Regions from separate parts of the Enterobacter sp. genome, predicted to be linked through region 2. Evidence: predicted binding sites of a transcription regulator. Region 2 holds the regulator's gene; each other region holds the start of a gene.
What was found. Region 2 encodes PurR, which represses purine synthesis genes. Its sites were predicted from a motif close to CANGCAAACGTTTGCNTG; they were not measured.

Region 1 (4,186 bases), on a different contig from region 2:
AGGCATTGACTGCCTGCCGTGAGAGAAATCAATTTTTCTCAGGCGGGAAAACGAGGTTTAGCACGATAGCGGTGATACCGCCCGCAGCAATGCCGGAAGAGAGCAGGTTTTTCACCCAGTCAGGGGCAAACTGCAGGATCAGCGGCTGCTGGGAAACGCCCAGACCAACGGCCAGCGACAGCGCGATAATCATGATCGCGCGGCGGTTCAGTGGTTCGCGGGAGACGATACGCACACCGGAGGCTGCGATAGTCCCGAACATCACCAGCGTTGCGCCGCCCAGCACTGGCTCAGGGATGTGCTGCACAAAGCCGCTTACCGCCGGGAACAGGCCGAGGACGATCAGCATCAGCGCTACTACAAAACCGACGTAGCGGCTGGCCACGCCGGTCAGCTGGATGACGCCGTTGTTCTGGCCGAAGCAGGAGTTCGGGAAGGTGTTGAATACCGCAGAGACAAACGAGTTCAGGCCGTTCGCCAGCACGCCGCCTTTCAGACGCTTCATATACAGCGGGCCGGATACCGGCTGCTCGGAGACGTCCGAGGTAGCGGTGATATCGCCGATGGTCTCCAGAGAGGTGATCATAAAGACCAGCATCAGCGGCAGGAGCAGGCCCCAGTCAATGCCCAGGCCGTAGTACAAAGGCGTGGGGACGACGATCAGTGCGCTGTTGGTCGGCGCGGTGTTCTCCGGCAGCATGCCCAGCGCCCACGCCAGCAGATAGCCTGCCGCCATGGCAATCACCAGCGAGGCGACGCGCAGGTAAGGGTTACGCTGACGGTTAAGCAGAATAATGATGGCCAGCACCACGCCTGCCAGCAGCAGGTTTTTCGGTGCGCCGAAGGTGTGGTCGCTCATTGCCGCATAACCGCCGCCGATGGACGTCAGGCCCACCTGAATCAGCGACAGTCCGATAATCATGACGACCACGCCGGAAACCAGCGGGGTGATAACGCGGCGAGCCAGATGCAGAACGCGGGAGATCACCATCTCCGTACAGCTGGCCAGCATCAGCGTGCCGAACAGCGCCGCCATCATGGTCGGAACATCCGCACCGCCGGTTTTCAGGGCCGTACCGCCCATGATCAGCGGTGCCACGAAGTTAAAGCTGGTGCCCTGAATCGACAACAAACCCGACCCCACCGGACCCCACGCTTTAATTTGAATAATCGAGGCCACGCCGGAGGCGAAAAGAGACATGCTGATAATGTGCTGCGTGTCCTGCGCCGGTAAGCCGAGCGCCTGGCAAATCAGCAGCGCCGGAGTGATCACCGCAACAAACATAGCCAGAAGATGCTGGCAGGCGGCGAAAAGCGTTTGCGGCAGCGGCGGGCGGTCTTCAAGGCGGTAAATCAGTTCGCTATTTTGCTTCTGCGCAATCGGTTGCGCATCAGGCGACTCTATGGTGTTAACGGACATCGGCGGCAATCCCACGGTGGAAAAGCGGGCATTTTATCTGACCACCTGGTAAAAGCAAACGATTGCCAGCAAAAAAAGGGAAGAAATTCTGCCGCTGTGAGCAGGTTTTCTACAACGCATCGGAAAAAAAAATTACACTTTTTGCGCCGGGGGCTCATGAAGAGCGCAAACCGGCCCAGGATAACGCCGCGTGTGTATGGAACACGCGCAAAAAAGGAGCCTTCTATGATTCATCTCGATACGTTGTCGACCCTTGTTGCCGCAACGCTGGTCTTACTGCTTGGTCGTAAGCTGGTACATAGCGTTTCCCTTCTGAAAAAGTACACCATTCCTGAACCCGTCGCCGGCGGCCTGCTGGTAGCGCTGGCCCTGCTGGTGCTGAAAAAAAGCCTGGGCTGGGAAATAGATTTTGATATGTCCCTGAAAGACCCGCTGATGCTGGCCTTCTTTGCCACCATTGGCCTGAATGCCAACCTGGCGAGCCTGCGCTCGGGCGGTAAGGTGCTCGGCGTATTCCTGATTGTGGTGGTGGGGCTGCTGCTGATGCAAAACGCCATTGGCATCGGCATGGCAACGCTGCTGGGGCTGGATCCGCTGATGGGGCTGCTGGCGGGGTCGATTACCCTTTCGGGCGGTCACGGAACCGGGGCCGCGTGGAGCAAGCTATTCATCGAACGCTACGGCTTTGAAAACGCGACGGAAGTAGCGATGGCCTGTGCCACCTTTGGCCTGGTGCTGGGTGGCCTGATTGGCGGCCCGGTGGCGCGTTATCTTGTGAAGCACTCTACCACGCCGGACGGCAGGCCGGACGATGAGCTGGTGCCTACCGCCTTTGAAAAGCCGGACGTTGGGCGCAGTATCACCTCGCTGGTGCTGATTGAAACCATCGCGATGATCGCCATCTGCCTGACCGTGGGCAAAGTGGTTGCGCAATGGCTGGCGGGCACAGCGTTTGAGCTGCCGACGTTTGTTTGCGTGCTGTTTATCGGGGTGATCCTGAGCAACGGTCTGGCGCTGATGGGCTTCTACCGCGTGTTTGAAAGGGCGGTGTCGGTGCTCGGCAACGTCTGCCTCTCGCTGTTCCTGGCGATGGCGCTGATGAGCCTCAAGCTGTGGGAGCTGGCCTCGCTGGCGCTGCCGATGGTGGCGATTCTGGCAGTGCAAACCCTGTTTATGGCGCTGTACGCTATGTTCGTCACCTGGCGCATGATGGGCAAAAACTACGATGCGGCGGTGCTGGCGGCGGGTCACTGCGGGTTTGGTCTGGGGGCAACCCCAACGGCTATCGCTAACATGCAGGCGATCACAGAACGGTTCGGGCCATCGCACATGGCGTTTCTGGTGGTCCCGATGGTCGGGGCGTTCTTTATTGATATCGTCAACGCGCTGGTTATCAAGCTATACCTGATGCTGCCAATGTTTGCCTGAAATCAGGCGTTGGAATACCGCTCGGTTTCCGGCATCCAGCGCTCAATTAACGCTGCCGCCTGTTCGGGGTAGCGTTCATGAATGTGGCGCGCAAGGCGCTGAACTTCCGGGATCATAGCCTGATCGCGCAGCAAATCCGCCACTTTGAATTCCGCATTCCCCGTCTGGCGCGTGCCCAGCAGTTCACCCGGGCCGCGGATCTCCAGGTCTTTTTGCGCAATCACAAAACCGTCGTTGCTGTCGCGCAGCACCTGCAACCGCATCTGGGCGGTTTTCGAGAGCGGGGCTTTGTAGAGCAGGACGCAGTGGGAGGCTACCGCGCCACGGCCAACACGTCCGCGCAGCTGGTGGAGCTGGGCAAGGCCCAGGCGCTCCGGGTTTTCGATAATCATCAGGCTGGAGTTGGGTACGTCCACGCCCACTTCAATGACCGTCGTGGCGACCAGCAAATGCAGCTCTCCCTGCTTAAACGACTGCATCACCGACTGTTTTTCAGCGGGCTTCATACGTCCGTGAACCAGACCCACGTTCAGCTCCGGCAGCGCCAGCTTGAGTTCTTCCCACGTGGCTTCGGCAGCCTGCGCTTCCAGCAGTTCAGACTCCTCGATCAGCGTACAGACCCAGTAGGCCTGACGTCCTTCGTGGGTGCAGGCGTTGCGCACGCGGTCAATAATATCGCTGCGACGCGTGTCAGGAATGGCGACCGTTGTGACCGGGGTACGGCCCGGCGGCAGTTCGTCGATGGTGGAGGTATCCAGATCGGCGTAGGCGGTCATCGCCAGGGTGCGCGGGATCGGCGTGGCGGTCATGATCAGCTGATGCGGATGGAAGCCCTGTTGAAGGCCTTTTTCCCACAGCGCAAGACGCTGATGGACGCCAAAGCGGTGTTGTTCATCGATAATCACCAGCGCAAGGCCGCTGAACTGCACCTGCTCCTGGAAGATAGCGTGCGTGCCGACAATCATTTGCACCTGCCCGCTGGCGATGGCTTCCTGCTGCGCAAGTCGCGCTTTGCCTTTTTGCTTCCCGGCAAGCCAGCCCACTTCAATCCCCAGCGGCGCGAACCAGGCGCGGAAATTGTTGGCGTGCTGTTCAGCCAGCAGCTCGGTCGGCGCCATAAGCGCGACCTGTTTACCGTGGGAAATCGCGCGCAGGGCTGCCAGCGCGGCAACCAGCGTTTTACCGGACCCTACATCGCCCTGCACCAGGCGCATCATCGGCACGTCGAGCGCCATATCGCGTTCAATCTCAGCGGTGACGCGCGCCTGCGCGCCGGTGGGTTTAAACGGCAGAGAGGCCAGCAGCTTATCTTTGAGCGCATCATTCTGGCTTAAGGGC
Region 2 (4,186 bases):
ATAAACATGGTGGCCACGGCGCTCGCCTGCTTGTGTTTTGGCACCACGCTTGCCGCCACGACCGACCCCAGCCCAAAGAACGCGCCGTGGTTGAGGCTTGTCAGAATACGTGACAGCATCAGCGTGGTGTAGTCCGGCGAAATGGCCGAAAGCACGTTGCCGAGGGTGAAAATCGCCATCAGGAAAATCAGCGCATTGCGGCGCGCGCGATGAGAAAGCAGAAGCGTCATCAGCGGCGCTCCCACCATCACGCCGATAGCGTAGGCGCTGATCAACATGCCTGCCGCAGGGATCGAGACGTCCACGCCGCGGGCGATGACGGGCAGTAACCCCATCGGGGAGAATTCAGTGGTGCCAATCCCAAAAGCGCCAATCGCCAGGGCCAGCAGGGGAAAATTGATTTTCATGCGTCAACTCCGGATGCCGTGTCATGTGGTGACACAGAACAAAGAAGCGGAAAGCATGACATCAATCACAAAAAATGAGAAGTTAACAAAATGGCAAAAGATTTTTGCCAGAGAAGTAACAATCCGGGGAGTCGGGAGGGAGTAGGCTCTCCCTCCGCGTAAATCAGTGCAGCGCAGCCGTCAGACCGGCCGCAACAATCAGAGCCAGCACAACAACGGTGGTGAACAGCGAAAACTTAAGATCGGTACTCATCAATTTTTCTCCTTTTAATCCCCACACGAAAAGTGAGCTTGCTCATTTTTGCACAGATTACGTCAAAAATCTTCCTGGATTTATACTGATAACCACTTTACCTCTTCCCCTTTTCATCAAGATAGGACAAAATTCCACGCTAAATTTATTAGCGTACCGGCCATTGACCCCCTCCTGACGTCCCGTGTCGTTTTCCCGGCGTGCCGCAATTCAAGATTGCGTGATAAGGGTGAGAGAAGGCAAACGTTTACCTTCAAGTTTTTCAGGAGCTTAGGATATGGTCTGGAGTGACATTTAATGGCAACAATTAAAGACGTAGCAAAACGCGCAAACGTTTCCACTACAACCGTATCACATGTAATTAACAAAACCCGCTTTGTGGCGGAAGAGACGCGCAACGCCGTCTGGGCAGCGATCAAGGAGCTGCACTATTCGCCAAGTGCGGTCGCGCGTAGCCTCAAGGTTAATCACACCAAGTCCATTGGATTGCTGGCGACCAGTAGTGAAGCGGCCTATTTTGCCGAGATCATTGAAGCGGTTGAAAAAAACTGCTTCCAGAAAGGCTATACCCTGATTCTGGGCAACGCGTGGAACAGCATTGAAAAACAGCGCGCCTACCTGTCGATGATGGCGCAGAAGCGCGTTGACGGCCTGCTGGTAATGTGTTCCGAGTATCCGGAATCCGTGCTGTCGATGCTCGAAGAGTATCGCCATATCCCCATGGTCGTTATGGACTGGGGCGAAGCGCGTGCGGATTTCACCGACTCCGTTATCGACAATGCCTTTGAAGGCGGTTACATGGCCGGACGTTACCTGATCGAACGCGGTCACCGCGAGATTGGCGTGATCCCGGGTCCGCTGGAGCGCAACACCGGCGCGGGCCGTCTGGCCGGTTTTATGAAAGCGATGGAAGAAGCGCTGATCACCGTGCCGGAAAACTGGATCGTGCAGGGCGACTTTGAGCCGGAATCAGGCTACCGCGCGATGCAGCAGATCGTTTCCCAGCCGCACCGTCCGACCGCCGTTTTCTGCGGGGGTGACATCATGGCCATGGGCGCGCTCTGCGCCGCCGATGAACTGGGTCTGCGCGTACCGCAGGATATTTCCGTGATCGGGTATGACAACGTGCGTAACGCGCGCTTCTTCACCCCAGCGCTGACCACCATTCACCAGCCGAAAGATTCGCTGGGCGAAACGGCCTTCAATATGCTGCTCGACAGGATCGTCAACAAGCGCGAAGAGTCGCAGTCCATTGAAGTTCACCCGCGCCTGATTGAACGCCGTTCCGTAGCGGACGGTCCGTTCCGCGACTACCGTCGTTAATCCCTTTACGGGGCCAGCTACGCTGGCTCCCGTAACCATTCCCGGTTCAGCGTTTCGCTGTCCCCCAGATAATCCAGCAGCCAGGCCATGGCGGGCGAGACATCATTTTGTTGCCAGGTCAGGCAGCAGGCCGCGTCCGGGAACGGATTTTCCAGCGTCAGTTCAACCCATTCGCCGGTATCGATGCGCGGACGCGCAAAATGAACGGGCACCATCGCGACGCACAGTCCGGCACTGAGGCACGTCGCCGACGATTCCCAGTCCGGAGCCACCACCCGCCGCTGGTTGTCCAGAAGCCAGGTGATACGCTTGGGCAATGAACGGGACGTATCCTCCAGCACCAGCGAGGGCCAGTTGCGCAGAGTATCGTCGCTAAGCGGCCCGTCCATCGCTGCCAGAGGATGATCGCTGGCCACCACGCATTTCCAGCTCAGCATCCCCATGTCGCGAAAGGCGTAACGTCCCCCGACCGGGATCGCCTGCGTCGCGCCAATCGCCATCTCCGCCCTGCCGTCCGCCAGCGCATCCCACACCCCGTTGAACACCTCCTGCGAGACCCGCAGCTCAACGTCAGAGAAATGACGATAGAAATCGACAATCATCTGTCGGGTGCGTTCCGGCTTCACGATGTTATCCACCGCGATGGAAAGATGTCCCCGCCAGCCGTTGGCGATCTGCTGGCACTGTTCGCGGGTGATCTGCATTTTTTTGATAACAGAACGCCCTTCCTTCAAAAACCACGCCCCGGCGGGCGTCAATTCCACGTCACGATGCCGCCGCTCAAACAGCGGAACCGCCAGCCACTCCTCCAGTTGACGCACCGTGTAGCTGATGGCTGAAGGGACGCGGTGCAGCTCCTGCGCCGCACCGCTGAAGCTGCCGTTACGCGCGACAGCATCGACCACTTCAAGAGAATAATCTGACCACATTTTCTGCCTGCAAAAAATTTGAATGCACCCGCCAAATATTAGCGTTTCACAAGCGGCTTTGCACTCCCTACACTCAGCGCCAATGTATACCTGCCTCCTCAGGAGAATAAAATAATGCAACCCAGGAACGGTTTTTTAGTCTGGCTCGGCGGCTTAAGCGTGCTGGGCTTTTTGGCCACCGATATGTACCTGCCGGCTTTTGCCGCGATGCAGGAAGATTTGCAAACCCCCGCTGCCGCCATCAGTGCCAGCCTGAGTTTGTTCCTCGCCGGTTTTGCTTTTGCACAGCTGCTCTGGGGACCGCTCTCGGATCGCTTTGGTCGTAAACCGGTACTGCTGCTGGGTCTGGCCATTTTTGCCGTGGGCTGCCTGGGGATGTTATGGGTACGCGACGCCACCTGGCTGCTGGTGCTGCGTTTTATTCAGGCTGTAGGCGTCTGTGCCGCGGCCGTGACCTGGCAGGCGCTGGTGACCGACTACTACCCGGCTAACCGCACAAATCGTATTTTCGCCACCATTATGCCGCTGGTGGGCCTCTCCCCTGCCCTGGCTCCGCTGCTGGGCAGCTGGATCCTCGCGCATTTCGACTGGCAGGCCATCTTCGCCACGCTGTTTGCCATTACCCTGGTACTGATGCTGCCGGCTCTCGCCCTCAAGCCCGCGCATAAAAAAGAGGCGCATGCCGACGCGAAGCCGATTACCTTCACCTCGCTGTTGAGCGCCAAAGCGTATCGCGGGAATGTCCTGATCTATGCCGCCTGCTCGGCAAGCTTCTTCGCATGGCTCACCGGCTCGCCGTTCATTCTGCACGATATGGGTTACAGTCCGGCAGCCATCGGCCTGAGCTATGTTCCGCAGACAATCGCGTTCCTTGTGGGCGGGTACGGCTGTCGCGCGGCGCTGCAAAGATGGGAGGGCCAGCAGATGCTGCCGTGGCTGCTGGTGCTGTATGCGCTGAGCGTCATCGGGACATGGGCCGTTGGCTTTATTCCGGGTGCCGGTCTGGCCGAAATTTTGATCCCGTTCTGCGTAATGGCCATTGCGAACGGGGCGATTTACCCTATCGTTGTGGCGCAGGCCCTGCGACCGTTCCCGCAGGCAACAGGCCGCGCCGCCGCGCTGCAGAACACCCTGCAGCTGGGTTTGTGCTTCCTGGCAAGCCTGGTGGTCTCGGCGCTGATTGCTACGCCGCTTTTGACCACCACCAGCGTGATGCTGTTCACCGTAGCGCTGGCGGTATTGGGCTATCGCATGCAGGCCTCCGCACAGCGTGA
Region 3 (4,186 bases), on a different contig from region 2:
CACACGTACATGCCAACTTCCCCGGCATGGATAGGTTTAAATTCCTCTTTTTGGCGCGTCATTGTATTAAAGATTTTTAACATCGAAGATTCCATGTAAACACGTGTGTGGTTGAAAACCGGCTATTCTACCCGTAATTCAAACCCGAAGCAGCACACAATGCAAGGTGATCGCATCCTGTGGTTATGCTATAACAAGCCCCTATAGATGACCCGAAGGCGGGTCGACGTACCACAATAACGGAACAGGATGCAAAAATGGTTACTTTCCACACTAATCATGGCGATATCGTAATCAAAACCTTTGATGACAAAGCGCCTGAAACAGTTAAAAACTTCCTGGACTACTGCCGCGAAGGTTTCTACAACAACACCATTTTCCACCGCGTGATCAACGGTTTTATGATCCAGGGCGGCGGTTTCGAACCTGGCATGAACCAGAAAGCCACCAAAGAAGCGATCAAAAACGAAGCGAACAACGGCCTGAAAAACACCCGCGGCACGCTGGCGATGGCGCGTACTCAGGCACCTCACTCTGCTACCGCGCAGTTCTTCATTAACGTGGCTGACAACGACTTCCTGAACTTCTCCGGCGAAAGCCTGCAGGGTTGGGGCTACTGCGTATTCGCAGAAGTGGTTGAAGGTATGGACGTGGTTGACAAGATCAAAGCCGTCGCTACTGGCCGCAGCGGTATGCACCAGGACGTTCCTAAAGAAGACGTTGTGATTACAAGCGTGACCGTCAGCGAGTAATTGGTGGCGACACTCTTTATTGCAGATCTGCATCTGCAAACAGAAGAACCGGCGATTACCGCCGGTTTTCTGCGTTTTTTACGCGGTGAAGCGAAAAGCGCCGATGCGCTGTACATCCTGGGCGACCTGTTTGAAGCCTGGATTGGCGACGACGACCCTAACCCGCTGCACAGTGAAATGGCAGCCGCCCTTCACGCGCTGGTAGATTCCGGCGTCCCCTGCTACTTCATTCACGGCAACCGTGATTTTCTGATCGGCAAGCGCTACGCCCGCGAAAGCGGCATGACGCTGCTGCCGGAAGAGCAGGTGCTGGACCTCTATGGTCGCAAGGTCCTGATCATGCACGGCGACACGCTCTGCACCGACGATACCGGCTACCTGGCGTTTCGCGCCAAGGTCCACACCCCGTGGATCCAGAAGGTGTTCCTTGCCCTGCCGCTGTTTATCCGCAACCGTATCGCCGCCAGAATGCGCGCAGGCAGCAAAGCCGCCAACAGCAGCAAATCCATGACCATCATGGACGTGAATCCCCAGGCCGTGGTGAGCGTGATGGAAAAGCATGGCGTTCAGTGGTTGATACACGGTCATACCCATCGTCCAGACGTCCATTCCCTTATCGCCAACGGCGAACCGGCCCATCGCGTGGTGTTGGGTGCCTGGCACACCGAAGGCTCCATGGTCAAAGTCACGCCAGAGGGCGTCGAGCTGATCGCTTTCCCGTTTTAACCCCTCAAAAATCATTCTGTTTTTTTGAACAATATCGGCAAATTGTTTCGATTTTAATCAGTCCGTGGTCGGTCTACTATTTATCACATCAGGGCAAAACGCCCTATCCCAGACAAAATACTTAAGGAATACGACCATGAAATCCATCAAAAATTTCGTTGCAGTTGCTGCTCTTTCTCTGGCTTCTTTCGGTTCTTTCGCTCAAAGCGTGAGCGCAACTGCCTCTACTCTTGACCGCGCAGAAGCGAAAATCGCTGCACAGGCTGCTGAACAGGGTGCGTCTTACAAAATCACCAGCGCGAAGGTCGACAACCGCGTCTATATGACCGCAGAACTGACGAAATAATGATTGCCCATCGACTAAAACAGACCGCCAGAATGCGGTCTGTTTTGTTATGAATTGACGGCAACAACGGCTCAAGATTTAACCGCGCAACCGTTTTCCTTGCCCGTATAACATGCTATTCTCTGTGCCCTCGAAAGCAGTGTGTTTCGCACCACAGGAGTTTTAAGACGCATGTCTTCCCGCAATAATCCGGCGCGTGTCGCCATCGTGATGGGGTCCAAAAGCGACTGGGCTACCATGCAGTTCGCCGCCGAAATCTTTGAAATCCTGAATGTTCCGCACCACGTTGAAGTGGTCTCCGCGCACCGTACGCCTGACAAACTGTTCAGCTTCGCAGAAAGCGCCGAAGAGAACGGTTATGAGGTGATCATTGCCGGCGCGGGCGGCGCAGCACATCTGCCGGGCATGATTGCCGCCAAAACCCTGGTACCGGTTCTGGGCGTCCCGGTACAAAGCGCCGCGTTAAGCGGTGTGGATAGCCTCTACTCTATCGTCCAGATGCCGCGCGGTATTCCTGTCGGCACGCTGGCTATTGGCAAAGCGGGTGCCGCCAATGCCGCCCTGCTGGCTGCGCAGATCCTGGCGACACACGATAAAGCGTTGCATCAGCGTCTGGCAGAGTGGCGTAAAGCCCAGACCGACGAAGTGCTGGACAATCCAGACCCGCGGGGTGCGGCATGAAGCAGGTTTGCGTCCTCGGTAATGGCCAGTTAGGCCGAATGCTGCGTCAGGCCGGTGAACCGCTGGGGATTGCCGTCTGGCCCGTCGGGCTGGACGCCGAGCCGGAAGCCGTCCCATTCCACCAGAGCGTGATCACCGCCGAGATCGAACGCTGGCCGGAGACCGCTCTGACCCGCGAGCTGGCGCTTCACAACGCCTTTGTTAACCGCGACGTGTTCCCAATCATTGCCGACCGTCTGACGCAAAAGCAGCTGTTCGACAAGCTCGGTCTGCCGACCGCACCGTGGCAGCTCCTGTCCGATAAAAGCGAGTGGAACGACGTCTTCGCCATGCTGGGCGAGCTGGCGATTGTGAAGCGCCGCGTGGGCGGCTACGATGGCCGCGGCCAGTGGCGCCTGCGCGCAAACGACACCGCCGAGCTGCCGGACGACTGCTACGGCGAATGCATCGTTGAGCAGGGCATTAACTTCAGCGGTGAAGTCTCGCTGGTTGGCGCGCGCGGGCATGACGGCCGCACGGTGTTTTATCCGCTGACGCATAACCTGCATCAGGACGGCATTCTGCGCACCAGCGTCGCCTTCCCGCACGCCAATGCTGACCAGCAGGCGCAGGCGGAAGAGATGCTCTCTGCCATCATGCACGAGCTGGGCTACGTGGGCGTCATGGCGATGGAGTGTTTTGTGACGCCGTCTGGTCTGCTAATCAACGAGCTGGCACCGCGCGTGCACAACAGCGGCCACTGGACGCAAAATGGCGCGTCCATCAGCCAGTTCGAACTGCACCTGCGCGCCATCACCAACCTGCCGCTGCCGCAGCCGGTGGTCAATAGCCCGTCGGTGATGATCAACCTGATCGGCACCGATCTGAACTACGACTGGCTGAAGCTGCCGCTCGTGCATCTGCACTGGTATGACAAAGAGGTTCGCGAGGGTCGTAAGGTCGGTCACCTGAACCTGAACGACAGCGACACGGGCCGCCTGAGCGCCACCCTGGAAGCCATGATCCCTCTCCTGCCGCCGGAATACGCGAGCGGTATTGTCTGGGCACAGTCAAAGCTCAAGTAAGACATCTGCGCCGGGGAGTTGACCTTCCCCTTCCCCGGCGTAAAATCCCCGCCCATTGCTGCTGAGTTTTCTTCTGGAATAACCATGAACGATGGAACGGACTATCGCGCGATCCTCGCGTCTGATACCCCTTTAATCGACGTTCGCGCGCCGATCGAATTTGCCCAGGGCGCGATGCCTGCGGCGATCAACCTGCCTTTAATGAACGACGACGAGCGCGCGGCCGTCGGCACCTGCTATAAACGCCAGGGCCCCGAGGCCGCGCTGGCGCTCGGCCATCGCCTGGTGAACGGCGACACGCGTGAAGCACGCATCAACGCCTGGCGGGAAGCCAGCCTTGCCCATCCTGAGGGCTTTCTCTGCTGCGCGCGCGGCGGCCAGCGCTCGCATATCTCGCAGGCCTGGCTGAAAGAGGCGGGTATCGACTACCCGCTGATCCGCGGCGGCTATAAGGCCCTGCGCCAGACGGCGATTCAGGTGACCATTGAGCAGTCGCAAAAGCCGATGGTGCTTATTGGCGGCTGTACCGGGAACGGTAAAACCCTGCTGGTGAAGCAGCACGCGCAGGGTATCGATCTGGAAGGGCTGGCGCACCATCGCGGTTCGTCGTTTGGCCG

Region 1: a site for PurR is predicted at 1,472-1,489, ahead of gltS (sodium/glutamate symporter). Genes of this name have one in related genera too.
Region 3: a site for PurR is predicted at 1,908-1,925, ahead of purE (5-(carboxyamino)imidazole ribonucleotide mutase). Genes of this name have one in related genera too.

Annotation. Positions count from the first base shown of each region.
Region 1 is NZ_CDRQYH010000012.1:67,148-71,333, reverse strand. It holds gene xanP (xanthine/proton symporter XanP) at 29-1,420, opposite strand; gene gltS (sodium/glutamate symporter) at 1,646-2,848, shown strand; gene recG (ATP-dependent DNA helicase RecG) at 2,851-4,186, opposite strand, start outside.
Region 2 is NZ_CDRQYH010000023.1:17,774-21,959, reverse strand. It holds gene ACWYRJ_RS09505 (MFS transporter) at 1-407, opposite strand, end outside; gene cydH (cytochrome bd-I oxidase subunit CydH) at 571-660, opposite strand; gene purR (HTH-type transcriptional repressor PurR) at 958-1,983, shown strand; gene punR (DNA-binding transcriptional activator PunR) at 2,001-2,912, opposite strand; gene punC (purine nucleoside transporter PunC) at 3,027-4,186, shown strand, end outside.
Region 3 is NZ_CDRQYH010000007.1:8,013-12,198, forward strand. It holds gene cysS (cysteine--tRNA ligase) at 1-83, opposite strand, end outside; gene ppiB (peptidylprolyl isomerase B) at 258-752, shown strand; gene lpxH (UDP-2,3-diacylglucosamine diphosphatase) at 756-1,478, shown strand; gene ACWYRJ_RS03855 (YdgH/BhsA/McbA-like domain containing protein) at 1,615-1,824, shown strand; gene purE (5-(carboxyamino)imidazole ribonucleotide mutase) at 1,996-2,505, shown strand; gene purK (5-(carboxyamino)imidazole ribonucleotide synthase) at 2,502-3,569, shown strand; gene mnmH (tRNA 2-selenouridine(34) synthase MnmH) at 3,654-4,186, shown strand, end outside.